Regions from separate parts of the Thermacetogenium phaeum DSM 12270 genome, predicted to be linked through region 3. Evidence: riboswitches for the same ligand, from Rfam matches in the RefSeq annotation. Region 3 holds a riboswitch; each other region holds the start of a gene.

Region 1 (7,575 bases), 840 kb from region 3:
TTAAGGATAACCTTTAAATCAACTTAGGTAGGGGGCAGAAAGGAGGGAGAAAATATGGATTTGACGTCTGCGATCATTGCTTTAGCCGTTGCATTGGTGATGGGTATTGCCACAATCGGCCCCGCTCTGGGTCAGGGTACTGCTGCAGCAAAGGCCCTGGAGGGCATGTCCCGGCAGCCGGAGATGTCCGGAGAACTGCGGACTACCCTCATTATTGCCATGGCATTTATGGAGGCCTTGACCATTTACGGACTTTTGATTGCTTTCTTGCTGCTCGGCAAGATGGGTTAAGTCCCCGTGAGAAAGTGGCTGGCATCACAAGGTTTTTCAGGGTATGATACCCGGGGCGTGCCGCGTTTCCGGTCGGTGCACGCCCGGGTATTTATGGACCCGCTGCTGGAGGGACAAAAGTGGAACTGAATCTGTATACAGCGATCTGGGCAATTGTAAACTTTCTGGTAATCCTGTTTATCCTGTATAAATTTGGATATGGGCCGGTAATCGAGTTCCTGGATAAGCGGAGGGAGGAGATAGCCCGTAACATTGCCACAGCGGAGCGCAACCGCGCCGAGTCCGAAGCCCTCCTCAAGGAATACCAGGAAAAGATCGCCTCCGCCAGGGAGGAGGCTCAGGATATTGTGGCACGGGCCACCAAAGCCGCTGAAGAGGAGCGGGCGGCCATTCTCTCTCAGGCGCGCGATGAGGCCACTGCCCTGCTGGAGAAGGCGCGCCAGGAGATTCAACGGGAACGCGACGAGGCCATCTTTGCCCTGCGCCGGGAAGTAAGCGAACTGGCCATTATGGCGGCAGAGAAAATCCTGGGTCGCAATCTCAGCCAGGAGGACAACAGGCGCATGGTGGATGACATTCTGAAAGAGGTAGGGGAAATTCATTGATCGAGAAAGCGGTTGCACGGCGCTATGCCAGAGGTCTTTTTGATGTCGCCCGGGAACAGAACCAGGTCGAAGCTGTAGCGTCCGATCTCCAGGAGGTGGTGGCGACCCTCAGGCAGAATCCGGAGCTGAGGGAGCTGCTGGAGCGCCAGTGGGTTGCGACCAAAGATAAGAAAGAGCTGCTGAGAAAACTGTGGCAGGAGCGGGTTTGCCGCCTGGTTTATAGCTTTCTGGAGCTACTCATTGACAAGCACCGGGAGCGATATCTGGAGGCCATTGCGGAGGTCTATCTCGACCTGGTGAGAGACCTCAAGAACATTATCGTTGCCGAGGTTAGAACCGCTTTTCCCCTGGACCCGCAGCGTGAGGCTGCCCTCAAACAGGCCCTGGAGAAGATGACCCGGAAAAACGTCGAACTGAGGGTGAGCGTCGATCCAGGGCTCATCGGTGGGCTCGTCATTAAGGTTGGGGACCGCGTTTATGACGGCAGTGTCAAAAAACGCCTGCAGATGCTGGGAGCGCGTTTTGTTGAAAGACCTTTAGGAAAGCTTGAGGTGGGAACGTAAGATGGGGATTCGTGCCGAGGAGATCAGTTCTCTTATCAAAACCCAGATTGAGCGCTATCAGTCGGAGATCGAGGTCGCCGATGTAGGCAGCGTCATCCAGGTCGGTGACGGCATAGCCCGTGTTTACGGTTTGGAAAAGGCTATGGCCGGTGAACTCCTGGAGTTTCCGGGAGGAATTTACGGGATGGTGCTGAACCTGGAGGAGGATAACATCGGGGTCGTACTGCTGGGGCACTATGAGCATATCAAAGAGGGGGATGTCGTCAAGAGCACGGGCCGGATCGTGGAGGTGCCCGTGGGGGAGGCTTTGATCGGACGGGTGGTCAACGCCCTTGGGCAGCCCCTTGATGGAAAAGGCCCCATCGAAACCGAGCGCTTCCGCCCGGTGGAGTTCCTGGCGCCAGGCGTTGTCAAGCGTCAGCCGGTAAAGGTCCCCCTGCAGACCGGCCTGAAGGCGGTGGATTCGATGATCCCCATCGGGCGCGGGCAGCGCGAGCTGATCATCGGCGACCGCCAGACGGGGAAAACCGCTCTTGTGGTTGATACCATCATCAACCAGAAGGGGCAGGATGTGATCTGCATCTACGTGGCCATCGGCCAGAAGGCATCCACAGTTGCCGGGGTCATCGAGAAGTTCCAGGAGACGGGGGCCATGGATTATACAATTGTGGTTGTGGCGACTGCCAGCGATCCGGCTCCTCTCCTCTATCTGGCGCCCTATGCCGGATGTGCCATGGGTGAGGAATTCATGTACAACCATCACAGGGATGTGCTGGTGGTCTACGATGACCTTTCCAAGCATGCCGTCTCCTACCGCGAGCTTTCCCTGCTCCTGCGGCGTCCGCCGGGCAGGGAGGCCTATCCGGGAGACGTCTTTTATCTCCACTCCAGACTGCTGGAGCGTGCGGCCAAGCTGAGTGACGAGATGGGCGGGGGCTCACTTACTGCCCTTCCTATTATCGAGACCCAGGCAGGGGATGTTTCGGCATATATTCCGACCAATGTTATCTCCATCACCGACGGCCAGATCTACCTGGAGCCCGATCTCTTCTATGCGGGCATCAGGCCGGCCATCAACGTGGGTATCTCCGTCTCCCGTGTAGGAGGCTCGGCCCAGATCAAGGCCATGCGCCAGGTTGCCGGGAGACTGCGCCTGGATCTCGCTCAGTACAGGGAGCTGGCCGCTTTCGCCCAGTTCGGTTCCGACCTGGACAAGGCCACCCAGGCCAGGCTTGCCCGGGGTGAAAGGATGACCGAACTTCTCAAGCAGGGGCAGTATGTACCGATGCCTGTGGAGGAGCAGATAATTGTCATTTACGCAGGTGTTAACGGATTCCTGGATGGCCTCCCGGTGGAATCCATCCAGGAGTGGGAAAAAGAATTCCTGCGCTTTGTGAGGAGCAATCACCCGGAGATCCTTGCGGAGATCAGGGAGAAGAAGGAGCTCTCCGACGAGTTGATGGAGCGGATGAACAAGGTGATCAAAGACTTTACAGATGAGTACGGCGCCGCCTTTTCCATCCAAAGGACTGCCTGAGCGACAGGGGTGATCTAATTGCCGGAACAGATGCGGGACATCAAAAGGCGAATCCGGAGCATTAAAAATACAGAGCAGATAACCAAGGCGATGGAAATGGTGGCTGCGGCGCGCTTGCGGCGCGCCCAGGAGAAGGTTGAAGCAGCCAGGCCCTACGCCCGGGAGATTCAGGGGATGATCGAGAGAATTGCCGGGGCCTTTGCCGAATCCACCCACCCTCTTCTCGTACCGCGCGAGCGGAAGAGCGTGGGTTATGCTGTTTTTACTTCCGACAGGGGGCTCTGTGGGGCTTTCAACGCCCATATCATCCGACAGGCGGAGACGGTTATGGCGCAGGAGGAAGATACCGGGCTCGTCGTTATCGGGCGGAAGGGGCGCGACTACTTTCGCCGCCGGAAGTACAACCTCGTTGCGGAGTTCCTGGCCATCGGAGATGAGCCGACGATGGCGCAGGCGCAGGCCATCTCCCGCGCCCTGGTCAAGCTCTATGAGGGGAATACTTTTGATGAGATCAATCTGGTATTTACGGAGTTTATATCCACGGGAAGGCAGCACCCGAAGGTGGTGAAGCTGCTTCCGATTGATGTGGATGGCGCTCCTGCCGCCGCAGCGGAAGAGGATGGCGAGGCAGATTATCTCAGTGATTACTTTATCGAGCCGAGCCCGCGGGCCGTTCTGGAAATGATCCTGCCTCGCTTTATCGACGCCGAGGTTTACCGCGCCCTTCTGGAGTCAAAGGCCAGTGAACACGCGGCGCGGATGGTGGCCATGAGCCACGCCACGGAAAACGCCGGAGAGATGATCCAGCAGTTGACCCTGTTGAGCAACAAAGCCCGTCAGGCGGCGATTACCAAAGAGATCTCCGAGATCGTCGGCGGGGCGGAGGCCCTGAAAGGATGAAGGAGGTATAAGAGTTGAGTGAACCAAACTATGGCACCGTTGTCCAGGTTATCGGGCCTGTTGTAGATATTGAGTTCCCCCCGGGGCATTTGCCGAACCTTTACGATGCCATCAAAATAACCAGAGATGACCAGGATGAGGAAATCAAGGCGACTCTGACGCAGAACGTCAATGTTACGCTGGAGGCGATGCAGCATCTTGGCAACAACACCGTCAGGTGCGTTGCCATGTCCTCCACCGATGGAATCAGGCGCGGAATGAAGGCGCTGGACACCAGATCGCCGATCAAGGTTCCGGTGGGGCGGGGAACGCTGGGGAGGATTTTCAACGTTCTGGGGGAGACCATCGATGAGAAGGGTCCGGTAGAGGCGGATGATTATTACCCCATCCATCGCCCTGCTCCCTCTGTGGTCGAGCAGCGCCCGGCCAGGGAGGTGCTGGAGACCGGGATTAAGGTTATCGACCTGCTGGCCCCCTTTGCCAAAGGTGGCAAGATCGGCCTCTTTGGAGGAGCCGGTGTCGGCAAAACCGTCGTCATCATGGAGTTGATACGGAACATCGCCTACGAGCACGGAGGATTTTCCGTTTTTTGTGGGGTCGGTGAACGGACCAGGGAGGGGAATGACCTCTACCTGGAAATGACTGAGTCCGGGGTTATCGATAAGTGTGCCATGGTTTTCGGCCAGATGAACGAGCCGCCGGGTGCGCGCCTCAGGGTGGGACTGACCGGCCTGACGCTGGCGGAGTACTTCCGGGATAGCGAGGGGCAGGACGTTCTGGTTTTCATCGACAACATCTTCCGCTTTACCCAGGCCGGATCCGAGGTGTCCGCCCTCCTGGGCAGGATGCCTTCGGCCGTAGGTTACCAGCCGACCCTGGCGACGGACATGGGTCTGCTCCAGGAACGGATCACCTCGACCCGCAAGGGCTCAATTACCTCGGTGCAGGCGGTCTACGTTCCTGCCGATGACCTGACCGATCCGGCGCCGGCGACCACCTTCGCCCATCTGGATGGTACCGTTGTTCTCTCCCGCCAGATCGCCGAGCTGGGTCTCTACCCGGCGGTAGATCCCCTTGACTCCACCTCCCGCATCCTTGACCCGAATGTGGTGGGGGAAGAGCATTACCAGGTGGCGCGGGGTGTGCAGAAGGTTCTCCAGCGCTATAAGGATCTGCAGGACATCATCGCCATCCTCGGTATGGATGAATTGTCGGAGGAGGACAAATTAATCGTGGCGCGAGCCCGCAAGATCCAGCGCTTCCTCTCCCAGCCCTTCTTTGTGGCCGAGGCCTTTACGGGACGGCCTGGGGTTTACGTTCCCATTAAGGAGACCGTGAGGGGCTTTAAGGAGATCCTGGAGGGGCGCCATGACGACATCTCCGAACAGTGCTTCGTTTATGCCAGCACCATTGACGAAGTGGTCGCCCGGGCGCGCGAACTGGAGGCTGTCAGTTAAGTGGCGGAACAGGCTAAGGAAAAAGGGAAAACCTTTCGGTTGGAGATCGTTACCCCCGAGCGGGTTGTCGTCGAAGAGGATGTGGAAGGAGTGGTCATCCCTTCGCAGGACGGCCTGCTGGGCATCTTGCGCAATCACGCCCCTATTATCGGCGGGCTGGATATCGGTGTGATCAAATACGTCAAAGAGGGGCAGCCCCATTATGTCGCCTGCGGTATGGGGGTTTTCGAGATGAGCGGCAACGTCCTGCGCATCCTCCCAGATACTGCAGAGCGGGGGGAGAGGATTGACGTGGAAAGGGCAAAGCAGGCGCGACAGCGGGCGGAGAAACGCCTCCGGGAGAAAGCGGAAGGTCTGGATGTTCTCCGGGCAGAGCTGGCCCTGCGCAGGTCCCTCGCCCGGTTGAAGGCTGCCGAAGCGGCGGGCAAAATGGTTAAATGAAGGAGATATCTGACGGCCGTTACCGGAAACCCGGGAGCCTGTTGCCCGGGTTTTTTGCTCCGCAGTGTCAGGTGGAAAGCGGCACAATTAGTCGCACAGGGAAGGATTTTGCCGGTTAAGTCACGAAGATCTTAAAAGAATAATAAAAAATGGGATCTTTTCTCCGAGCCAAAAGGCCTGAGGCCGGCTCTCCGGCTATGGTCTTTGGCCGCTGGGCAGGACGGGAAACCGCCTTGCCTCCCGTGTTTGGAAAGGAGAGATCTTATCGTGGGATGCAAAGCCTGAACTGAAGCGGTTTTTCGATTAAGCTTAGTTCAGGCGTTTTCTTTTGGGCAGGAAGCGGCCGCAGGGGGCGCTGCCTCCGCAGGATAGCAAAGGCGCTTTGTTCTTGTTCTTTTCGCTTTGAGCTCCCGGGTCCGGCCCATCGTGGCCCTGCCCTTCCGTGGTTGGTCGCTGCTCGCCAGCATTGAAGAACGCCGGAAGCAAGGGGAGGCGGCAACCAACAAGGGCAAGTACCTGCAAGGTTTCGGCCTTCGACATTTGATGGGACACATTTGCTGATTGCCAAAACTTTTGTCAGAACTTCGGTGATAAGATGACAGATAACGGTTTACTCTCTTCGATCTGGCAGTTTTTTACCTCCCTGGGGGATGAATTCACCGGCATTGTCGGCCTTTCCCTGGCTGTTTCCGGAAGCGCGGTTGTCATCGGGGCGCTGATCGGGGTACCGCTAGGGGCGTTGCTGGGGCTGAAGAGGTTTCCCGGGAGGAAGCTGCTGCTGCGCTTGATCTATACCTTGATGAGCCTTCCCCCGGTTCTAGCCGGGCTGGTGGTCTACATGGTCTTTTGCCGGAACGGCCCCTTGGGTTTTCTGGACATTCTTTTCACACCGGCGGCCATGATCGTCGCCCAGGTGCTTCTGGCTACGCCGATTATCGCCGGCATCTCGGCAGCGGCAGTTGCCGCCAAGGAGAAACTGGCCATGGATACGGCCAGGTCGCTGGGAGCCAGCCGGCGGCAGGCCGCCTGGATGGTGATTAAGGAGGCGCGCTCCGGGATTATTGCCGGTATTATGACGGGGTTCGGCAGGGCTTTTGGGGAAGTGGGGGCGGTGATGCTGGTAGGCGGCAACATCCGCTATTATACCCGAGTTCTGACCACCTCCATCGTGCTGGAGACCAGGCAGGGCAACTTCGAGTTCGCCGTTGCTCTGGGGGGCGTTCTGCTCGCCCTTTCCTTTATTGTCAGCAGCATCCTGCTCCATCTGGATGAATCCAAACTCGGATAAGAAGGCGGGGAGTAGTGCCATGCCGGAATTTTTATATGAGATTGAGGACCTGGTTAAAAAGTACGACGGGCGTACGGTACTGGAGATCGACGACCTCAAACTCGAGGGGAATAAGATCTACGCCATCCTCGGCCCCAACGGGTCTGGAAAAAGCACCCTGCTCCGGATACTGAACCTTCTGGAGGAGCCTGCCTCGGGCAGGGTGATTTTTCGGAACATCGATACGGGCCGGGTGGGGGAAGGGGTGCGCCTGAAGCTGAGGCGCCAGATGTGCATGGTCTTTCAGCATCCTTACATGTTCAACACCTCCGTCTATAACAATGTGGTCTATGGGCTGAAGCTGCGCGGCCTCCCTGCCGCCGAGATCAGGGAGAGGGCGGAAGAAGCCCTTTCTTTTGTAGGGCTTAAAGAACTGAGCCGGCGCAGCGCCGTCAGGCTGTCGGGGGGAGAAACCCAGCGGGTTGCCCTGGCCAGGGCCATTGCCATCAGGCCG
Region 2 (7,575 bases), 1.4 Mb from region 3:
GCTCCCGAACTGACCAGAACAACATCACGCCCCTCCTTCCAAAGGCCCGCCACATCCTCGACCAGACCCTTCATGCGTTTTAAGTTCAGGTCTCCCTTGCTGCCGCACAAAAGCCGCGTCCCTACTTTGATGACAAGCTTACGCGCTCCGGTGAGAGCAGCACGGATATTTAAAGACGTCATCAGCCTCATTCTCCCCTATTTCCGCTAATGAGGTCGGCATCCCTTCCCCACGTTTAAATTTTCATAGATTTCTCGAATTCTTAGCCGACGCCCCGAGCACCGAAAGCCAACAGGCAATCCGGCCATCTCCAATTTTACGGATGGGCTCCATTCGCCGGTAACTGTTGTGTGGGTATTTTTCTGCTTTCCCGCCGGCAATTCCTGCCGCTTTCCCTTCGTTTTTCACCAGCGGTACTTCTCTCTTACTCTTCCCATTCGAACTCAAGATCTCCGATGCTGACGGTATCGCCCGGAGCAATGCCCTTTCTGCGCAGGGCATCATCCACCCCCATCAGGCGCAGCATGTGGTGAAAATAACGCAGGGCATCAGGATTTTCCAGGTCGAGACGGGCGGCCAGGCGTTCGATACCTTTCCCCACAACGCGAAAACCGTCCTCATCCCTGGTAACCGCAAAGCCCCCTTCATCCCGGTCGGCGACAGTGGTCACCCGCACTTCTTCCGCAGGGGGAGCGGAAACCTCTTCCTTTTCCTCCTCCTCTTCCAGTATACCGGCCAGCCCGTACAGGAGTTCATCGACCCCTCTTCCCCACAGCGCCGAGATCGGATAGATCTTTATGTCCGGGAACTCTTCCCGCAACAGAGCAAGCTTTTCCCCGGCGGCCGGGATGTCCATCTTATTGGCGGCGATCACCAGGGGGCGTTCGGCCAACTCCGGGTTGTAGAGGCGGAGTTCCCGCCTGATCACCTTCACATCATCCCGTGGATCACGCCCCTCCGTTCCGGCCGTATCGACGACCAGGACCAGAACCCGGGTGCGCTCGACGTGGCGCAAAAAGCGGAAACCCAACCCCGCCCCTTCGTGCGCCCCTTCGATCAAGCCGGGGAGGTCGGCCACCACAAAGCTTCTTTCCCCGGCCTGAGCCACCCCCAGATTGGGATTCAGGGTAGTGAAAGGATAGCCGGCCACTTTGGGGCGGGCCTCCGAAATACGCCCGAGAAGGCTGGACTTTCCCGCATTGGGGTAGCCCACCAGCCCGACATCTGCCAGCAGCTTCAATTCCAGTACCAGCCAGCGTTCCTCCCCCGGGTCACCCTTCTCGGCAAAGCGCGGAGCCCGGAACTGGGGCGAGGTAAAGCGGGCGTTGCCGCGCCCCCCTTTGCCCCCCCGGGCAACAACTGCCCTCTGTCCGTGCCTGTGCAGATCGACGCAAAACGCCCCTTCAGCATCCCTGACGACGGTGCCGACCGGGACGCGCACAATCAGGTCCTCCCCCTTCCTGCCGTGCTGGTCCTTCCCGCGTCCGTGCTCCCCCCGCTCCGCCTTGTAGTGCTTGCGGTAACGGAAATCGTTGAGAGTGTGCAGGTTTCTGTCGGCAACGAGCACCACGTCCCCTCCGCGCCCGCCGTCACCACCGCAGGGGCCTCCGGCGGGAACGTACTTCTCGCGTCTGAAGGCAACCGCACCATTGCCGCCGTCACCGGCTTTAACGTATATCTTCGCATAATCATAAAACATCTTCAAAATCCCCTTAAAGGTCTTACTGCCTCTTCACTATCTGCTGCCTGCACTCAAAGCACTAAGGGATTTGACCCGGCTATCTGGAATAATCATCCCATGAGCTGCCAGAAAAATCGATACGACAAGGGACCACTCCCCAGAAAGGCACCTAGCTGTTGGCCCTGACCCCAGATGACAAATTCCCCTGGTCTGGCGACCAGGGGAAACGATCCGCCTTCCCGGAAGAAAATCTATACAGCCTCTGTGTAAACACTGACCCTCTTGCGGTTCTTACCGCAGCCCTCGTACTTCACATAACCGTCGACAAGTGCGTAAAGTGTATCATCATTACCGCGGCCGACATTCCACCCGGGGTGGATCTTCGTTCCCCGCTGCCTCACAAGGATATTTCCGGCCCGCACGAACTGGCCGTCGTATCTCTTGACACCGAGGCGCTTGGCTTCGCTGTCCCGGCCGTTACGGGAACTGCCGACTCCCTTTTTATGGGCAAATAACTGCAGATCAAAACCCTCCAGAATCATGGCGACACCTCCTCACCTCGATATACTTTCCATAGCTCCCGGCAATTCCGTGCATTCCGATTTCCAGGGTTTGCAGAATAATCCCGGCCGTTTTTTTGTCCTCCTCAGGCAAATCCGGGGGCAACAGCAACCGCACACAGGCGCCTTCCTCCTCCTGGGAGTCCCTTATGACCGCCGGTTGCCGGGAAAGAAACCGTTTCAAAGCAGCGACGGCCGTCTGGACGAGAGCGGAGACGCCGGCACAGACGATGTCCCTTCCGGGGGGAGCATACCCGGCATGCCCCCTGACGCAAAACCCTTCCAGTTCACCGCTCTCCCCTTCCACAAATAAGGCCTCAATCATCTGTTCCCGACTGCCCGCCGGACGGTTCCGCCGCGCCATTCTGGCCGCAGAAGATCTTCTGAATCGCCACCTCCGTGTAAAGCTGCCTGTGGCCTTTGCGGCGGCGGTAGTTCTTCTTGGGCTTATACTTGAAAACCAGTATCTTCTTGGCCTTACCCTGACTCCGCACCAAGGCAGTCACCCGCGCCCCCGGGACATAGGGGGTTCCTACCTTAAAATCGCCGTCACATTCTACAGCCAAAACCCTGTCAAAAACCACTTCCTCACCTGGAGCGGCATCCAGCTTTTCCACCCGCAGCACGGTGCCCTCGCGCACCTTGTACTGCTTGCCGCCGGTTTCCACTATCGCGAACAACTTCCTTCCTCCTTCCGCCGGGATCTTCGAGGGTGGCATCCTTTGCAGGGATGCGCTCTGGCAACCCTTCCCGAGCGACTTTTCGGGCATAATCACAAGTGAATTTTAGCATCACCGGTCCCCCGGTGTCAAGCAAACCGGGGCGTTGAGGGCATTGAGATGGTTCAGTCACCTTTAGAAAGGATATCAAGTTTGCGCAATTTTCTGTAGAGGGAACTACGGGAAATTCCCAGTTCCCGCGCCACCTTGCTAAGATTCCCCTTATTTTTGACCAAAAGAAGGGAAATTTCCTGGCGCTCTTTTTCGGCCAGCAGTCGTTTGATCCTGTTTCGCTCGGCGAGCAAGGTCGTTTCTCGGGGCGCCCCATCCCCCTCTGGTTGCAAACCGGAAGAGTGTGGGCAGACAATTTCTTCGGGCAGGTGTTCCAGACGGATACTCTGCCCGGCGGCCACATTAACCATCCTCTCTATCACATTTTGAAACTCGCGGATATTACCGGGCCAGTGGTACCGCTGGAGGCAAGGAATCACGCGGGGGTCCACATCCCTGATGTCAACATGCATTTTCTTGCAAATCTCTTCGAAGAAGACATCAAAAAGAAGTGGTATATCCTCACGCCGCTCACGCAGGGGCGGTAGGGAGATTGAGATCACGTTTAGCCTGTAAAAGAGGTCCTCGCGGAAATTACCCCTGGCGACCTCCAGTTTCAGGTCTTTATTGGTGGCACAAATCACCCGCACATCCACGGCAATCACCTTTTCTCCGCCGATGCGGGTGATTCTTTTGTCCTGTAGTACCCGTAGCAAGGCTACCTGATGTTCCAAGGGCATATCTCCGATCTCATCCAAGAAAAGGGTGCCCCCCGAGGCCAGCTCGAATTTACCGGGCCTGCCACCCCGCCGTGCCCCTGTAAACGCTCCTTCATCATAGCCGAACAACTCACTTCCGATCAGTTCTCTGGGTATGGCACCGCAATTCACCGCGATAAACGGCCCGTTTCTACGGGAACTAGCATTATGAATCGCCTGGGCAAAGACCTCCTTGCCGGTGCCGCTCTCCCCCTGCAGCAGCACATTGCTGTCGTTGGTGGCAGCCAGTTTGGCCAGTTGCACAGCCTTTAAAAGCTTCTTGTTACGACCAATGATGTCAGCAAAGGTGTAAGTGGCCTGGGCACCACTGAGGCGGTTGACCAGATTTCTGATTTTATTGATGGGGTTAAGAAAGATCACTCCATCGGTGATCGCACCCTTTTCATCCTGAATCGGCTTGCCTGATGAGAGGCAATAGACAATCCCCGTTCTGTTGTTAACAATCACCTCCTTGTCGGTATAGCTTTTACCGGTCGTCAGAAGTTCTTCGATACCCGGGTCCCGCTCAACAAACTCTTTGAACATGGCTCCCCTTATCTCGCTGTCCGGCTTTGACAAGATTTTTTCCGCCGCCGGATTAACCTGTTCGATCAGACCGTTCCTGTCCACCACTACAACCCCGTCTGAAACGGTATGGAAAATATTGCCCAGCCGGTTATTGAGCAGGACAAGCTCGCTGTTCCGCCGCTGAAGACGGAGTTGACTGCGGATTGCCTCCACTGCGGCCACCACCATGCCCAGGGTGTGCGGGTGAGTCTTGAACGAGGGTCCCGACATCTGAAGGGCGCCGATTACCCTGCCGTCATCATCGTAAATTGGCGCCGCTGAGCATGTCCAGCCATGCACCTTCTGACAATAATGCTCTTCTCCCGAAACCTGAATTGGCCTTCTGATGGCCAAGGCGGTGCCCAGACCATTTGTGCCCGTCTCCTCTTCTATCCAACTGGCTCCCCTGATAAGATTCAATTCTGCGGCATTTTTGAGGATATCACTGTCACCCATAACCTCCATGATGAAGCCCTGTTCGTCGGACAGCAAAACGATGAAACCGGAACCGGCTACAAAATGATAGAGATTGGTCATAAAAGGCCTGGCAACGTCGATTAAGCTCCTCTTTTTGTAAAGCAGTGCTTCAAGTTGCTCGGCACTTAAAACCCGGTGGCTGACGCCATCCCATGGGTCAACACCAGCCCGCCTGGAACGCAGCCAGGACTCCGCTATCTCTGAACGCACGGTAGCGGGGATCTTGCCAGTATTCACGAAGATCTTCCACGCTATGGCGATACTACGGGAAACTGTTCCGTTGTTTGGCATCGTCACGCCACCTCCCCCTCTGAAGTCCCGTTTCTCGAAACAGGTCGTATCCCGGCAAACGCCGCCAGTAACAGCTTTAAATAATAAATCCAGGGGGTATCTGTGCAGGAGAGCACAGATACCCCCTGGCGTATAGTGCTCTCCTTTCCGTAATGGGAGGCCCGGCGGTTTCCCGCCAGACCCATTGGCCTGGCAACCATACCTGGCTGGCTTCAGGTCACCAGGCTCGGAGAATTATTCATTCTCTATTCCTTTCAAAAGTTCGTTCGACAATGTTCCCGAAAATCCTTCCACCGACCAATTAATTTCCGGCTTTTCCATTGAGATACCACTTTCGAACCGAATCCACCGGGGAACCGTACCGGCCTGTCAGGGGAATGTAGCACAAATTATACAACACCGCGACAATCAGCTTACATCTATTGGCATTCAAGGCGAAAGTCTCCTTCAGGACTCCAAGCTGGATGTAGGAATTAATGAATGATATCATGTCCGGCCGGAACCATATCCTGGCATGGATATTGCTTAGTTAAGTCAACAGCCAAGGAAATATCATCTCCGAACCTGTCCGCCTGTGGCACTGGCTATGGCAGCAGGTCTGTAGGGTATGTCTGGAAACGGACATACCTCCCGTTATGGAAAGGGGATTTACAACTTGAGTAGCTGGGCCATACCTCTTTCCGGTATGGCCTTTTTGCAGGGGGTTTATCCCGTCTCCCTGGTAGAGTTTCTATCCAAAGGGGGTGATGGTAAAGAGGGGTTAGAGGAGCCAGCGCCGGTTGCAGGTTAATGGAGCGAGGTCAAAAAATTAAAAAGGGGGTTTTTTAAAATGAAAAAACCGATGGATGACAGTTACAAGCTTTACATCAACGGGAAATGGGTTGATGGTAAGGAGGGCAAGACTTTCAACACCTATTGTCCCGCCACTGGTGAGCTGCTGGCCACCTGTGTGGAAGCCGGCATGGAAGATGTTGATGAGGCGGTCAAAGCTGCCTGGAAGGCCTGGGAAACCTGGAAGGACGTTAGCCCCCAGGAGCGTTCCGCCATGTTGCTGAAGATCGCGGATTTGATCGATGAGAACGCCGAAAAGCTGGCCTTGGTTGAAACCATGGACAACGGCAAGCCGATCCGGGAGACCATGACCATCGATGTCCCCTTGAGCTCAGACCACTTCCGCTACTTTGCCGCTGCCATCAGGACCGAGGAAGGCGAAGCGGTGATGATCGACAAGGACACCATGAGCATCATTCTCAGGGAGCCCATCGGTGTTGTAGGTCAGATCATCCCCTGGAACTTTCCTCTGCTGATGGCCGCCTGGAAGATCGCTCCTGTTCTGGCGGCCGGTTGCTGCACGGTGATCAAACCATCCAATGTTACATCCCTGAGCCTGCTGGAACTGGCCAAACTGCTTGATCAGGTTTTGCCTCCGGGGGTCGTCAACGTGGTCACCGGACGGGGTTCCACAACCGGCAGGTACATGCTGGAACACCCCGGCTTCCGGAAACTGGCCTTCACCGGTTCCACCGAAGTGGGTTACAGTATTGCAGAAGCGGCAGCGAAAAAGCTGATCCCGGCCACCCTGGAACTGGGAGGCAAGTCAGCCAACATCTATTTCCCCGATTGCCCCTGGGAGAAGGCCATTGAAGGTTTGCAGATCGGCATTCTCTTCAACCAGGGCCAGGTATGTTGCGCCGGTTCCCGCGTCTTTGTCCACGAGGATATCTATGATAAGTTCCTGGCTGAAGCCGTAGCTGCCTTTAACAAGGTCAAGGTAGGTATCCCGTGGGAGAAGGACACCCAGATGGGTTCCCAGATCAACGAAGGACAGCTCCAGAAGATCCTTTCCTATGTAGAGATCGGCAAACAGGAAGGAGCCAAAGTAGCCTGTGGTGGCACCAGAATTACAGAGAACGGCCTGGACAAAGGAGCCTTCATGCGGCCGACCCTTCTGGTGGATGTGAACAACAAGATGCGAGTGGCCCAGGAGGAGATCTTCGGGCCGGTTGCCGTTGTCATCAAGTTCAAGACCGAGGAAGAGGTCATAGCTATGGCCAATGATAGTGAGTACGGCCTTGGTGGGGCCGTCTGGACGAAGGACATCAACCGTGCCCTCCGGGTAGCCCGGGCAATCGAAACCGGCCGGATGTGGATCAACAACTACAACAACCTGCCGGCACATGCTCCATTCGGCGGCTACAAGAAATCCGGTATCGGGCGGGAAACCCACAAGGTGATCCTGGAACACTATACCCAGATGAAGAACATCTTTATCAGTCTCAGCGAGGAGAAGGTTGGCCTCTACTAAAAACACCCCGCTGGCCGGGGGCCTCCCCGGCCAGCAACAGGTTAATGCGAGGTGTTATGACCTTTGGAAGCAATCACAAGGGAAAGTGTGGTTGAGGACCTGATGGAACAGCACCCAGAAGTTATTTCCTACTTTATCGAACAAGGGATCAACCCCATCTTCTGCG
Region 3 (7,575 bases):
AGCAAATAAGAGCAGCAAATTCCGGCCGGGTCAGTTCCCGTAAAACATGTTTTATCCAGGGACGATCCGCAAAAGGCCCTTTTAATGCCGGTATTGTCGCCTGCAGCCATTCCCCTATTTCTCCGGCTTTTTGTTTTTCTACCGACTTTTCTACTGGTTTTATCTGCGCTATCTCCTTCAGCTTTCCATGTTCCACTGGCCAGCGCGAAGCATAATTGCTAAGCTCTCCGTTTGCTTTGGCAGCCAGAAGCCGGGCCATCCGGTCTCCTCCGGTTGTGGTCCACTTGGCCCCCAGGCGTTTCATCCGCCGTGCTACGTTGTGCTGAATCTGCCCTTCGATGGTTCCTAAACGTTTTGCTCCTGCCGAGTTAATAATCCCCGTCCAGTTCTCTTCAAGATAATGCAATAGCTTGATGAGCCTCTTTTTCCGGTTGCCTCTGGTTTTTTTGATTGCTTCTGTGAGTATTGCTTGGGTTTCCTGCCAGTTGCTATGAGAGATGGCTGCGCCTACTTTCTGAAAGGTTTCTTCGTCATACCAGAGGGCTTCGGTTAAATGCCTGTTTAGATGGTATGGGTCTAAGCAGTATACAGCACCGGGGAAGTATTCCAGCCCCTCTTTGATCCATTTTGCTCCATCGCCACCTATGTAGATCTCTTTGATCTGTTCTAAATCCCATTTCCCCCCAGCCCGAGCATAGCTCTCTTCCCAGGCCACTTGTCCTTCACTTAGGGTGCTTACAACAAGCTTGTTTTGCAGGGCAAAGCGGTTCCGGCTAACTTGTTTCTTCCCTTCGTAGGTTACTATGTGTTTGATTTCTCCTCGCTTCTCTTTTTCCCGTTGCAGATTGACTATCACTCCATCACCTTCAATATGCAACTCCCCAACCACTTCTTTCCCACCTGGTGCTCCTCCGTCTTCAAATACCGCCGCTCTCTTCTCTTCCCCTTCTCACTGCAGTATTTCGCCTGCTTCTTGGGTGATATGCCAGATGGTCATGGTGCTTAATTTAGGTACAAGATAACTCAATATCTCCGCTGCCCGGCCAAAGGAAAGTTCGGTGCTTAGTTTGATTGCCAACTCTTTGAGGTAAGGAGTAACCCTGGCCCGCTCCGGCCAGCCCAGCAGTTCGTCTAAAAAGAATTTGGTTTCCCCGGTTTCTTTGTTCCTGTACAGGCGCCTTTTTAAGGGAAATTCCCCAAAGGTGCTGATGGCTGTTTTTGTCCGAAAACCGACAACCTCCCAGATGCTCCGGTCTCGTTCATTCATCAGACGGGTATCGATCTTTTCTAATGCCCAGGTGAAAATCTGGTTACACACGTCCTGGCAGAGTTCGTGAACCCCTTTCTCAAGCTCAGAGAAGTCTTCGCACTCTCCAATTAATTTGACTAAACCTTTGACAAAAAGAAGGACTGCCCCCACTATGTGGCGAATATCTAACATGAGACCTCACACTCCTTTTTGGGGTGATAGATTTTGGGTGCCGAGGTCTCTTTTCTTTTTAAGAAGCCGATCCCCTTCTTTTACCTACTGAAATTTTACATGGCCTTTTTCAGTTAATGAAGATAAAATCGAGGGCATTGCAAAAGTGTGCGTAAATAAGTAAGCGTCAAATACAACCCACCTTGGCACAGTGCTCGAGATTAAGGGATAATCTTCCTCAGAAAACGAACTGAGGAGGATTTCCCCTTATGACCAGAGCCGAATTACAAAAACTTTGGGAAGCTCGCATAGCCGAATACAGGGAAAGCGGGCAAAGCGTTAAAGAATGGTGCGCCTCCCACGAAGGCATTAACCCCAGGCAGTTATGGTACTGGCTGCGGAAGTTTAAGAACCAGACCCCGGCTCCTCCGGAGATTTCCAACCGGTGGCTGTCGGTAGAAATAAGCGAGGAAGATTCCCTAGAACAGGCCCTACTGGTCAAAATAGGACCGGCCAGCATCGAGGTAAGACCCGGCTTTGACCCGGCCTTACTCACCAAGGTAGTTCAGGTGCTGATGGCGTTATGCTAAACGAAGCTGGTATCGACCGGGTTTACCTCGCCTGCGGAGCAACAGACCTGCGCAAATCTATTGACGGCCTGGCGGTACTGGTCAAGGAAGGCTTCGAATTAGACCCTTTTTCTTCTTGCCTCTTTGTCTTCTGCAACCGTAAGAGGGACAAACTGAAGATCCTCCACTGGGAGCACAACGGGTTTTGGCTTTATTACCGCCGGCTGGAGAAGGGCAAATTCATATGGCCTCAAGATACCACTTCTTCAACCATCACCATCAGCCGCCGGGAGCTGCGCTGGCTGCTTGACGGCCTCCCCCTAAACCAGCCTAAAGCCCACCCCGAGGTAAAAGCACGCACCATCTTGTAAAAGAAATCACTAGAAAGAAATATTTTTTGTCTGTGGTTGATTCTAGAGGAATTCGACACGATTCGTCGAATCCTTAAAGCATGAACACTCCAATCTATCGCCACCATGACTATAGAAGAGCTGCGAGAGCGATGTGTCCACCTGGAACAACAAAACGCCGAACTGACCGCTAAATTAAACTGGTTTATGGAGCAGTTCCGTTTAAGCAAGAAACGGCAATTCGGTTCTTCCAGCGAACGCTTTTTAACGAAGCGGAAGTGGAAGCCCGGCCGGAGGAAGCGGAGCCGGATTTGGAGACCATCACCTACCAGCGCCGCAAAACACGTACCCGCCGGGAGATGAACCTGGAAAAACTGCCGGTAGAAATAGTAGAGCACCGTCTGCCCGAAGAGGAGCGGGTCTGCCCGTGCTGCGGTGGCCCTTTACATGAAATGAGCACTGAGGTGCGGCAAGAGCTCAAAATCATCCCGGCCCAGGTGAAAGTGGTTAAGCACGTGCGCTACGTCTATTCCTGCCGCCGCTGCGAGAAAGAAGAAATAACCACTCCTGTTATCACGGCGCCTATGCTTGCTCCTGTACTTCCGGGAAGTCCTCCCTCATGGCCTACATTATGACCCAGAAATACGGGGCAGGATTGCCCCTCTACCGCCAGGAGCAGCAGTTTAAAAGTTTGGGGATAGACCTTTCCCGGCAGACCATGGCCAACTGGGTGCTTCATGGAGCTAACACCTACTTAACCCTTATTTACGACCGTCTTCATGAACACCTCCTCAAAAGAGACATTCTCCATGCCGACGAAACCACATTACAGGTACTTCATGAACCGGGAAGGGAGCCTACCACCAAATCATTCCTCTGGCTTTACCGTAGCGGGTGGGACGGTCCCCCGATTATCCTTTACGACTACCAGACCACCCGGGCCGGCAAACACCCCCGCCGGTTCCTGGCAGGTTTTAAGGGCTATTTGCATGTTGACGGCTATGACGGCTACAATGGACTTTCCGGGGTCACCCTGGTGGGCTGCTGGGCCCATGCCCGGCGCAAGTTTGACGAAGCTTTAAAAGCCCTGCCGCAAGATAAAAGAAACAAAGCAGTGGCTGCCCGGGAGGGGCTGGAGTTCTGCAACAGGCTTTTTGCCATAGAGCGCGAGCTTAAAGACAAAACCCCGGAGGAACGATATCAAATACGGCAGGGGCGCAGCCGGCCCGTGCTGGAGGACTTTTTGGCATGGCTGAAGAAGCAGAAAGCGAAAGTGTTGCCCAAAAGTACCTTTGGGCAGGCGGTTTACTATTGCCTGGGCCAATGGGATAAGCTAACGGCCTTTTTACAAGACGGGCGTTTGGAAATTGATAACAACCGCAGCGAGCGTTCTATAAAACCCTTTGTTATTGGCCGCAAGAACTGGCTATTTGCCAACACCCCTCGGGGTGCGAGGGCCAGCGCTATTGTCTACAGTATCATAGAAACGGCCAAGGAGAATGGGTTAAACCCCTTCCACTATCTCACTTACCTCTTCGAAAAACTTCCCAACCTGGACCCCCAGGATGAAGAGGCGTTGGACCGGCTCCTCCCCTGGTCCGAAACCTTACCCCCTACCTGCCGGATGAATTAATTGGAATGCTTAAGCCCCCACCTCAAACACAAGGTGGGGGTTATTTTACGCTTACTTTTAGGCGCACAGTATTTATTAATAAAGCTACAACAAGAAACTGCTACAACATTTAAACCAACAAGATATTTGGTAATATCCTTTATTCTATATTTAGTACTTGGGCGCTTTGATTGGAATAGAAAACATAATAAATAACATAAAAAAAAGAAGGCCGATGGCGTTTAAATATGGAGAGACAAAGTATTATTGGACTCCCAGCACTGATGCTTTCTTTAACGCCTGTATATATTAAGTTTCAAAAAGTTTTTCATATACCTATCAGCGAATTAAACCAGGCATATACCATTTTTAGGTTAATTTTAGGTTATGTAATAACAACAAGTTTCTATAAGAAGCCATTTATTCAACAGTCTCCATAAAGGAGCTAGTTTACCTCCTCGCAGATGTTCCGGGTACCAGCCGAATTTTGTTAAATAGCAGCGAATTCTGAAAATCCACGCTGGCAACACTCTTTTTGTTCCAGAGTTTTTGGTCACATGAATATCAAAAAAAGACAGTTCTCTATCGGGAACTGTTTTTTTTGTGCGCCCGGCATGTCTGCTGAGCCAGTGGGTTGAAAGAGTCCCATGCCACCTAACCAGCAGAAAAGCAATCGAAGGCAAGGGGGTTTCCTTCCTTGCCGTTTTTGCCTAATTCGGAGCCACCTTCCTGGAAGGGGCTTGTCATTCTGTCCTTAAGGCCTCTTGGCGCCATCCTTTTTGACCGATGTCTGGTTGAAGATGCATTTTCGAAAAAACGGCGTCCTGTTTTGAGACGCAGCTTCGGCGGAGGAGTGCATTTTCGCAGCGACATTGCCGTTCTGACGGCAATGAAAGTTTTTGCTGAAACCTGGCATTCTTTTTGCATATGGAGCTGATGGCGGTAGTCGTTGCATTGAGTTTTTATATAGGGAAATCTGATGCGGTGGTGATGGAGAGTAAAGTGGGCTATCGGTTCACACCAGAGAAGGGAAGGGTTAGGCGGCACTGATTAATGGTACCTGGCAAAAGACCGGCGAGCAAGGGGGCAACATAAATATAAGATGCTGCTGATAATGCCGGTTAATCTGGTTAATTGAGTTTGAAAGCAGGCCTCTCTGGGTGGGCTTTATGGGGGCGAGAAGAATCTACTGGGATGGGAATTACAGCACTTGTTGCCAGATAAAGTATTCTGTATACAGGGTGCGCTCCCGGAAGGATTTGCTCTACCGATGTAGTATTATTAACAGACGGGATTAATTATCATTACTCGCATGATGTGCGTTAATTACGTTCCCCGAATTCATTTGCCTGTGGCTTTGGCTATGGCGGGTGAGTCGGTAGGGTTCGTCCGGAAACGGGTAGGCCTCCCGTTGCGGAAAGGGTGAACAGGATAATGCTATTAACTGATAAGTTTGGGGGGCCGGCTATTCCTGGGGGATATCCGGCTCTTTGGCTGATAAACCTTCCCGGCTTTTTCGAGAGGCCTGCCGCAAAATCTGCAAAATCATAGAGAAAAAAATTTGCGGCGGGCAGCATAAGGGTGCAGTAAAGAGAAGAAACCTGCACCGGTGGTTTGTCATTACGCCTCTACCGCATTACTGCCCGCTGCTTTTTTATTCAGAAAAAACATTCTACTCCGGCGTGTTAAGGGGAAGGGGGGATAAGTTTCTGTTAATGGTCTTGTTTTCGTTAGATAAAAGATTCAACAAGGAGGGATTAATATGAGAGAGATCAACCGCCGCGAATTTTTAAAGCTCTGCGCCGGTTCGGTGGCGGCCGCGGGGCTCAGCCAGTTGCTACTGCCGGAGCTGGCTAGATCCTTGCCTGCGGCGGGGAACCCTCCGGTGATCTGGATTCAGGGTGCGAGCTGTACCGGATGCTCCATTTCACTGCTGAATTCTACTCAGCCGGGGGTTAAGGAAATCCTGACAGAAGTCATTGATCTCAAGTTCCATCCCAACATTTCTGCAGCTGCCGGTGAACTGGCGATGAGGGTGATCGATGATACAAAAGAAGCTGGCAACTATTACCTGGTTGTGGAAGGAGCCGTTCCCACCAAGGACGGAGGGATCTACTGCACTGTAGGGGAAAGAGATGGAAAAGAGATCACCTTTTTGGAGAGAGTAAAGGAACTGGGAGCCGAAGCTTCTGCCGTTTTGGCCGTTGGGACCTGTGCGGCTTTTGGGGGGATCCCCGCTGCCAAGCCCAATCCTACCGGGTGTAAGGGCGTGCGGGATGTTTTCAAGGAGGCCGGAATCAGCACCCAGGTGATCAACGTGGCCGGATGCCCACCGCATCCCGACTGGGTGGTGGGTACGCTGGCACACCTGTTGCTGTTTAAAGAGGCGCCTGAGCTGGATGACTTCGGGAGGCCAAAAGTATTCTTCGGGAAGTGCGTCCACGACAACTGCCCGCGGCGGCAGTATTTCGACAACAGCATATTTGCTAAAAACTTCAGCGAGCCGGGCTGCCTGCTGGAGCTCGGCTGCAAGGGGCCGCAGGCCCACTGCGACAGCTTCGACAGGATGTGGAACGGTGGGGTCAGCTGGTGCCTGAAAGCGGGGGCGCCCTGCACTGCCTGTACGGAAAAGGGATTCCCCGGCTGTGCCGTTCCCTTCTATGAGAGGATGGAACCCATTCATCTGCCCAACATCAACGCCACCGCTGACGCCGTAGGCGGCGCCCTGGGGGTGGCCGTGGCGGCGGGGATAGGCGCCCATCTCATAGGCAATATAGCCAAAGGCAGGATCGGGAAAAAAGAGGAGGGGCAGGTGAAGGAAAATGCCTAAAGTCATCGTCGACCCGGTAACGAGGATCGAGGGGCACCTGAAGATCGAAGTGGAGGTTGAGGGAGGAAAAGTAACCGAAGCTAAAAGCAGCGGCACGCTTTTCCGCGGGGTGGAGCTGATCCTGCGCGGTCACGACCCCAGGGACGCCCAGGAGATCGTCCAGAGGATCTGCGGAGTCTGCCCCATCGGCCACGCCACGGCAGCCACCCTGGCCCTTGACGATGCTTTCGGGATCAAACCGCCTGGCAATGGAAGAATAATCCGTAACCTGATCCTGGGGGCCAACTACATCCAATCCCACATACTGCATTTTTACCATCTGGCAGCACTGGACTACGTAAAGGCCCCGGACAACATTCTGCCGCTGGCTCCCCGCTACGAGGGGGATTACCGGCTTCCGGAAGCAGTGAACAGCGCCGCGGTCAATCACTACCTGCAGGCTCTGGAAATGCGCAAAAAAGCGCATGAAATGCTGGCCATCTTCGGGGGGAGAGCACCCGGACAGCGCGCCATCGTTCCGGGAGGCGTCACCGAAACGGTAGATGCCCAAAAGATCATCAATTTCAAGTTCCGGCTGGCGGAGCTGACATCTTTTATCGAGAACGTCTATGTGCCCGACGTCTTGGCGATTGCCGAAGTCTATCAGGACTGGCTGGAGATAGGCAAGGGCTGTGGGAACATGCTGGCCTACGGCGCCTTCCCCGTGGATGACGACGGTGAGCTCTTCTTCAAGCGCGGCCGCTACACCGAAGGTGTTGACGGGGAAGTTGACCCCGACAAGATCACCGAGGACG
Region 4 (7,575 bases), 500 kb from region 3:
GCAGTAGATGCACCTCAGGTTGCAGCGGTCGGTTACCGAGACACGCAGGTAATCGATTCTTCTTCCATAAAGATCCTCCATCTCATTTCTCCTCCTTCAATTTTCAACTAAGCAATCTGCCCTGAAAATACGTCAAGTTCACCCGCCGGTCTACCGCTCGACTCCCGATTCCAGGCCGGACAGGACTACGGCTCGCTTCGGGACAGCTCTGGAATGCTGCGTAACAAGTTGCGAATTGCTTCTGCCAATTGCAGCGTTTGGCCTCGCAGCGAATCCATTCCATCGAAACTCTTCAGGTGTCTGTACTCGCATCCCGACCTGTCATCCTCGCTTCGCCTGTCCTGTTACCCGGCCTTCCATAGGTCGCTCGCCGGTAGACCCGTCGGGTATTTTCATGCTCTGTTGGTGCCGCCGCTAGCGGCATGGGTGGTCTGCAGTCAAATCAGAATCCGGCATCCTTAAGGAGCTCTTTGACATCATCATCTGTTAAATCCACATGATAGAAAAGCTTATAAAATTCTTTAACCTCTTTTACAAGGTTCACCTGATAAACATCCGGATACAAAATGGCAGCAAGCCATTTCAGACCCAGGAACCTGTTCACTGAAGGCGGCCGGTCAAACCAGTTAAAAGGATAATTGGGTATTTCATATACTTTTCCGTTTTTTACTGCTTTAATATTCTTCCAGTCGGGACTCGTAAGTATTTTGTTACAGGCACCTCCACGGTCGGTACTCCATGTCAGAATTACATCGGGGTTCCATTTCAAAACCTGTTCCAAAGACACATTGCTCATTCCGCTCCCACCTTTTTGCTGAACTTCAGCAACATTTTCAGCATTCACGATATCCAGCAGTATGGCGTGGCTTGATCCCTTGGGTTCAGTGGCAAGTCCTTCGGGGCCTTCGGCATAATATACCCTCACTCTTTTTTCTTTGGGTATGGATTTGGTCTTTTCGACAACATCCTTCATTGTCCGGTTACAATAATCTATAAGTTTTTTTGCCCTATCCTCAACTCCCAGAATCTGTCCCAAAAATGCATATGCCTTTTCAGTACTATTTATATCCCCGTCCACAACAACTACCGGAATGTTTAGCTGCTGCTGGAGTTTGTCGGCCTCGCTTTTAGTTGTATCGCTGATGGGGTCGGGTCCTACTGAAAATATGACATCAGGTTTTACCCTCAGTATTTCTTCGATATTTAGCTTTGCGCTCATTTGCTGACCACCGAGATACGGCAGCTCCTGGTATTGGGGAGGGATATACTTTTTCATCTTATCCGTCAGCTGCATTGTCCACCCAGCCATCTTCTCGGGTGCGAGGGTATACACCATAATTTGAGCGATAGGGCTTGTGAAATAAACCTTATCTACCTCTGCCGGAATTTTCACAGTTCTTCCAGCATGGTCGGTTATCACCCTCTCCCCAGACCGCTGTTGGGAGGTCTCTACACTTCCGGTATTCTTCTCGCTTATCTCTCTGGAACCGCAACCAGTTACCAGCGAACACAACAGAACAAACACCAAGGCTGTTACCATAAAATTCTTAATTCTGTTCAAGCGGATCACTTCTATCCCTCCAATCGAAACAGGTGTATTTTAGCAGGTCTTCAAAAGACTGGGTACGGGCACGCAGACAGTTATCGTTCTCTTCTCGGAGAGCTTGATTCTGGCCACTCTTACATCTGTTCTATAGATCTCCCTCATCGTGTCTCCTTCAATCGTTGTTTGGGGAGGTCCCATCTTCACAATTCTTCCGTTTTTCAGCATTACCACCTTATCAGCGCAAAAAAGCGCATGATGGGGATCATGGGTCACCATCAGAATGCTCATGCCTTTATCGCAAATAGTTCGCATATATTCAAGAAATAAGCTCTGGTTTCCGAAATCAAGGCTGGCAGCAGGCTCATCCATGACAAGAATCTTGGGCTTTTGCGCTAAAGCCCTCGCAATAAGGACAAGCTGCCTCTCTCCGCCGCTTATTTCGGTATAAGGTTTGTCTTTCAGCCGCGTGATGTTGAGCTCTTCCAGCGATTCATACGCTATTCTTTCATCCTCATCACTTGGTACGGATAGGCTCGTCAGATAGGGTGCTCTACCCATGAGAACAACATCGAAAACCCGAAAGGGAAAGGGCGGCGTATGCGCTTGAGGAATATACCCAATTATCTTTGCCAGCTTTGAGGGGGGCATTTTCCGGACATCCTCTCCCTCTATAAGAACGGTACCGGTATCGGGAGTTAGCAGGCCGAGTATATTTTTAAGAAGCGTAGTCTTTCCTGAACCATTTGGCCCTAGGACGCATACAAACTCGCCCTGTTCAACTTTAAAAGAAACATTGTGAAGCACCTCATTTCTTCCGTAACGATAATTTATATTTCTTACCTCCAGCATTACCTCCACCCCGCTATGTTTTTTCTAAGAACTATTAGAAATACAGGAACTCCTAATAATGATGTTAATATTCCCAACGGCACTTCTACAGCGCCCAGACAGCGAGCCAGATCGTCAACCAACAAGAGATAAGAAGCCCCTATAATAAACGTCACCGGAATAAGCGTTTCATAGTTAGGGCCTGCAACAGCTCGAGCCAGATGGGGAATAACCAGACCGACCCATCCGATCATGCCAGATACCGAAACAGAAGCAGCAGTTATTAAGGTAGAGCCCAATATAATAATCATTCTCAACCTTTGCGTGTTAATTCCTAAAGCACGTGCCTCCTCTTCGCCAAAGGCAAGAATATTTATGCGCCACCTGACAAGAAAGAGCAGCAAAAACCCTGCAACCATCGGAAATATAATATTTAAGAGGTCTCTTTTATCTACAGCTGACAAACTACCCATCAACCAAAAGGTGATTTCGGGCAATTTATCATTTGCATCAGCAATATACTTAATTGCAGCGGTACCAGAAGAAAAAAGTGAACTGATAAGTATGCCGCTTAAGACCAGACCCAGCGTAGGCTCATAGTTGAGCTTTGTATTTATAAGCTTTGTATTTATTAAATACACCAGCATTACAGCTAACGCTCCCCATACAAATGCACTAAGCTGGATCATAAACACTGATAATGAAAACAAAATGGCTAAAGCGGCACCAAATCCGGCACCAGCAGATGCCCCCAGGATATCCGGAGACACAAGCGGATTTTTGAACATACCCTGGTATGAAGCTCCGGCTATCGAAAGAGCAGCCCCTACCACCATTGCCGTTATAACCCGCGGCAATCTGACGTTAAATATCACGGTTTCCAGGTTCTCCGAGTGCCCCATGCTACTGCCAAAAAAGTAAGAATATACTGTCGACAACAGCTCGGGTATAGTTATCGGATACCGCCCGACAACAATTGAAAAAACAAAGACTGTTACGAGCAACAAGGCAAGTATGAGCTTCGCGGAAGCCTTCAGGCGGCGTGGGCAAACTGCACTTCTGTGAACTAACTGCGTATGCATACCATTTGTCCACCCTGCTTGAAAATGTTCATTTTACCCCCTTCTTGAGCACACTTCCAAAATACTGCCTCATCTCTAACGATCATCCCCGCAATCGCATCTACACCATATTTAAAAAGAATCGGCGTTATCGGAACGCTGGGACCAACGACGACAACCTTGGCATTTTTCGAAAGCTCAAGTAGCCTTGGCATGGTTTTGTTGGTGAAAGCAGTGCCAGTTATAAAAACAAAGTCCTGATACGGAAGAATGTACTCACACGCCGGATCCGGATAGTCGCTGCCCTGCGGCTTTCTTTCCAAAATCGAGAGATGGCATACATCATTCAGGAAATCAATGTGCGGAAAATGCCCGATGACCGCAACCTTCTTGCCCTTCAATTCCGGAAGGAACTGCCTGAAGGCGTTGTTATCATCATTGCTCCCCAGCTTTCTGGCATCCAGACCTGTAATAGCCGCCAGATTGTCATAGACATTAAATGCCGAGTTTATCGCTGCCTGCCCCACAGAGGCCTGCACCATATTCCACGACTTAACATGAGAAGCAAGTTTTTTTAGGGGCATCCCGACAATCCCTGTGAGTTCAGACTCTGCTCTGCCTCCTTTCAGCGTCATAGCGGCGCCCACACCTCTTTCAGAGCGAACGAGCGTCCAGTGTAGTCCCACCAGGCATTCTTTTACGGTAAGGTCCTCAGGTATCGCATTGATCAGGTCGTCATAGATCTTCCACATCCTTATCACCGCTCTCCTCAGATTCTTTCGTAATAAGCTCCATTAGCGCACGCCTTGCACAATATCCGGCCATCGACAAGCACATCTCTTCCATCCATTACAAACTCGCCGCATTCCTCGCACATTACCCTCCGCAAGGGTTTTCCAGGAAGATCCTCCTTTTTTAACTTAACAACTATAGGCTCAATTTTGAGCAGTTCTTCGTCGGGTATTGAACCCCAGAAAGCAACCATATCCGCCCCTTCTGGAGCCCGCCGCTTTGTGTTAACCACAATCCTGACGCCTTTATTGCTCTCGATATCTACAAATGATGCAGCCATTTTCCCATAATCAACCCATTTTAGCCGTCTTCGTCCGAGCGAGCATCTGGTAACTGCGTAAACTGCATCGGCAATACAGCGGTCGGCCTCAACAAAAACTATAAAGTCTTTATTTTTTAAAGGGTCTTTAATGCCAAGATAGTTTAATCCCGCCCGGGCGATCCTCACCCCGAACACAATACCGGTACAGATACCCCCATGAAAGTCACGGGCAACTTTAAGATCCTGCTCAAAACAATCAGTCATTAATTCGCCCCTCCTTTATGATGTCTCTGCAAAACCCTCCGCTGCGCCCGTATTTGACGGCCAGGACTTCTGCCATTACAGCAACAGCTATTTCAGGGGTCTTTCTGCCACCAAGGTCAAGGCCTATTGGGGTATACACCCTATTCAGCAGGTTGTCCGGAATACCTTGAGCCCTAAGATTATCGAAATAGGACGCGGCCTTACGTCTGTTGCTTAGGATTCCTATGTATCTGGCCGGAGAGTGAATAACCGCCTTCAACGCCGGCTCATCGAATTTGTGATGGTGGGTGGCTATTACGATAGATGTATTCTCATCAATGTCACACGAACTGAGATTTTCGACTATATCCCCAAGAAGCAGCTTATCGGCTCCAGGAAATCTATCCTCTGTTAGCGTCTCCGTCCTGTTATCCACAACAGTTATTCTGTAGCCCAGAACCATCGCAACTTTATAAATATTTAAAGCAACGCTCCCCGACCCTACAATTATCAGTTTGTCAAAGTAACAGAAGGCATTGATAAATATTTCCACCGATTCTCCCTCTTCAGTCAGAAGCACTTTCCGGGAAACCCCCCTTTCTATGCATGTTTGAGCCTCTTTAATCGCCTTTTTCTCAAGCTGTCCTCCTCCTATACTACCGCCCAGTACGACGCCGTTTTTATCCACAAGCATCATGGCGCCCAGCCTGCAGTGCCATCTGTTTGAAGTAATCACCGTAATAAGAGCAGCCTCTTCATTCTTTTCTACCTTTTCAGCTAAAAGGTGCATCATTTCCGGCTCCATCCTTTGAATTACCCCCTCATAACCATTTGAATAATCTTGAAACCAACAAAAAAGGCATGTTCCTGTATGGAAAGTGGCCACAGAAACATGCCTGAGCATCTCCTCCTTTCCATACAGGGAGGCTGTAGGATTTCTCCTACAACCCTGTGGGGTCGTAAGCCCCAGGCCACGCCCCCGTAGCATCTGCCTTAGGAAGGCGGGCTCGGAGTTTTATTTAATTAGAAACATATCGCTTGTTCGTTATTAATCTAGCACTTCAATTCCCCAACAAGGGAATCGGTCAAGTTGCCAACTACATATGCAGAAACATGCTGCCCGACAGCCAGTGAGGGAGTTCCCGCAGGGACATCGATCAAGATGTTGCATTCTACCAGAGATTTCAAAACATCGTTGCTCTGCTTACCCGTAAGCTCTATCAGGTCGCTCCCATTCTGCTTTTTCCACTTTGCCCTTAACATGCGCCGCTGCGGACTGCGCTTTTGAAAAGCATTAACCAGAATGCCGGTTATTGTCGGCGGAAGCACCTCTTTCATGCCCGACAACTTCTTCAAAGCCGGCACAGCGAGCAAATCAAACGTTATCATCGCCGCAGCCGGGTTTCCCGACAGGGAAAAGATAACTTTCCCATCTTTTCTGGCAACAGCAGTAGGCATACCGGGTTTTAGGGCAATTTTCCAGAATAAGATTTCGGCTCCGACCGCATTTATAGCGTTCTTAACCACATCATACTGGCCAACCGAGGCGCCCCCGGTAGTGATCACCAGATCTGCCACTTCCAGCGCTCCTTGGAGAGATTCGGCAACAGCCGTCTCTTCATCGGGAACGCTATCGAGATAAACGGGTTCTGCCCCCAACTCCTTGCACCTTGCCTCAAGAAGATAGCGATTGCTGTTATAGATCTTGCCGGGCAGCCATTTTTCACTTGGATCCAGAAGTTCATTACCCGTATTAATGATCGCCACCCTCACCCTTTGATAAACAGGTACACTGCTAATACCTAGAGAAGCCAACATGCCGATAAGAGGGGCATTGAGTCGGGTACCAGTGCTCGCAACTACCTCCCCCTCCGCAACATCATCCCCTGCCGGGATGATGTTGGCCCCTGAAGCCAAAGGTTGGCTCACTTTGATCGTATCTGCCGCTTCCTCGACATCTTCAAACCGGACAACAACGTCTGCTCCTTCGGGAATTGGAGCGCCGGTCATAATTCTTATCGCAGAGCCCGGCTCCACCCTTTTCGTCGGAACACTGCCTGCCGGCACCTCTTCGATGACGTGCAAAATTACGGGGTTGTCAGACGCCGCCATTTTGGTGTCTTCAGCGCGGACAGCGTATCCATCAAGAGGAGATTTGTCAAAAGCAGGAACATTAAAAGGGGCTTTGATATCTCGGCTGAGCACCCGGCCTAAGGAATCGGGCAGATGAAGGATGGCTTCTCTCTCTATGGGTCTGAGCATGCCAAGCACTATTTCCTGAGCCTCTTCTAACGAAACATTCAATCTCATCGTCTTCTCCTCCTAAAAGCCGGTCCCAAAAGAACATTGCGGATACCGACAGCTCTCACAGTTCAAACAGAGCCCTCCTAAACCAAGTCTGGCTATCATCGAGCGGGTAATCTTCTGTCCGCTCATAACCAGTGGGAGGAGCAGATCAAAGATAGTGGTCTTATAATACATCACGCATCCTGGCAATCCCATAATTGGTATCTCATCTAAATAGGCCACAAGCATCATGGCACCCGGTAAAACGGGGGCACCATAGGAGACAATTTTTGCTCCTGTCTGTTTGATGCCTTTAGGAGTAACATCATCTGGATCGACCGACATGCCGCCGGATGTCATAATCAGGTTTGCTCCCCGGGAAATCATTTCTCTGACAGCGGCAGCTATTCGTTCCGCATCGTCCGGCACTATTACCTGACTAATCACTTCACTACCATAATCTTCAACCTTCTTTTTTATTACCGGGGAGAAACGATCTTTGATGCGCCCGTAATAAACCTCATTACCGGTTATAACCATGCCTACCCGATACTTCC

The links. A riboswitch is a leader RNA that binds a small molecule or an ion and turns the genes downstream of it on or off. The one in region 3 is predicted to bind molybdenum cofactor.
Region 1: it holds a riboswitch for molybdenum cofactor, as region 3 does, so the genes downstream of both, TPH_RS13565 (ABC transporter permease) here and TPH_RS03220 (hydrogenase small subunit) in region 3, are expected to answer to the same signal.
Region 2: it holds a riboswitch for molybdenum cofactor, as region 3 does, so the genes downstream of both, TPH_RS10735 (sigma-54-dependent Fis family transcriptional regulator) here and TPH_RS03220 (hydrogenase small subunit) in region 3, are expected to answer to the same signal.
Region 4: it holds a riboswitch for molybdenum cofactor, as region 3 does, so the genes downstream of both, TPH_RS00790 (XdhC family protein) here and TPH_RS03220 (hydrogenase small subunit) in region 3, are expected to answer to the same signal.

The regions. Positions count from the first base shown of each region.
Region 1 covers NC_018870.1:2,754,547-2,762,121, reverse strand. The annotation lists gene atpE (ATP synthase F0 subunit C) at 55-291, shown strand; gene atpF (F0F1 ATP synthase subunit B) at 411-896, shown strand; gene TPH_RS13590 (F0F1 ATP synthase subunit delta) at 893-1,459, shown strand; gene atpA (F0F1 ATP synthase subunit alpha) at 1,461-2,996, shown strand; gene atpG (ATP synthase F1 subunit gamma) at 3,015-3,896, shown strand; gene atpD (F0F1 ATP synthase subunit beta) at 3,911-5,353, shown strand; gene TPH_RS13570 (F0F1 ATP synthase subunit epsilon) at 5,354-5,794, shown strand; molybdenum cofactor riboswitch at 5,944-6,067, shown strand; gene TPH_RS13565 (ABC transporter permease) at 6,390-7,082, shown strand; gene TPH_RS13560 (ABC transporter ATP-binding protein) at 7,102-7,575, shown strand, end outside.
Region 2 covers NC_018870.1:2,184,815-2,192,389, forward strand. The annotation lists gene proB (glutamate 5-kinase) at 1-182, opposite strand, end outside; gene obgE (GTPase ObgE) at 425-1,699, opposite strand; gene rpmA (50S ribosomal protein L27) at 1,933-2,223, opposite strand; gene TPH_RS10725 (ribosomal-processing cysteine protease Prp) at 2,204-2,566, opposite strand; gene rplU (50S ribosomal protein L21) at 2,559-2,921, opposite strand; gene TPH_RS10735 (sigma-54-dependent Fis family transcriptional regulator) at 3,086-5,104, opposite strand; molybdenum cofactor riboswitch at 5,229-5,348, opposite strand; molybdenum cofactor riboswitch at 5,649-5,766, shown strand; gene TPH_RS16230 (hypothetical protein) at 5,760-5,894, shown strand; gene TPH_RS10750 (aldehyde dehydrogenase family protein) at 5,934-7,409, shown strand; gene TPH_RS10755 (hypothetical protein) at 7,473-7,575, shown strand, end outside.
Region 3 covers NC_018870.1:652,934-660,508, forward strand. The annotation lists partial or broken gene TPH_RS03185 (ISLre2-like element ISTph1 family transposase) at 1-1,441, opposite strand, end outside; gene tnpA (IS66 family insertion sequence element accessory protein TnpA) at 1,690-2,010, shown strand; gene tnpB (IS66 family insertion sequence element accessory protein TnpB) at 2,004-2,360, shown strand; partial or broken gene tnpC (IS66 family transposase) at 2,466-3,972, shown strand; molybdenum cofactor riboswitch at 5,273-5,391, shown strand; gene TPH_RS03220 (hydrogenase small subunit) at 5,714-6,781, shown strand; gene TPH_RS03225 (nickel-dependent hydrogenase large subunit) at 6,774-7,575, shown strand, end outside.
Region 4 covers NC_018870.1:148,700-156,274, reverse strand. The annotation lists gene moaA (GTP 3',8-cyclase MoaA) at 1-81, opposite strand, end outside; gene TPH_RS00815 (ABC transporter substrate-binding protein) at 443-1,570, opposite strand; gene TPH_RS00810 (ABC transporter ATP-binding protein) at 1,601-2,395, opposite strand; gene TPH_RS00805 (FecCD family ABC transporter permease) at 2,395-3,456, opposite strand; gene TPH_RS00800 (DUF364 domain-containing protein) at 3,441-4,187, opposite strand; gene TPH_RS00795 (FmdE family protein) at 4,205-4,753, opposite strand; gene TPH_RS00790 (XdhC family protein) at 4,746-5,636, opposite strand; molybdenum cofactor riboswitch at 5,624-5,757, opposite strand; gene TPH_RS00785 (molybdopterin molybdotransferase MoeA) at 5,786-7,042, opposite strand; gene TPH_RS00780 (molybdopterin-binding protein) at 7,055-7,575, opposite strand, start outside.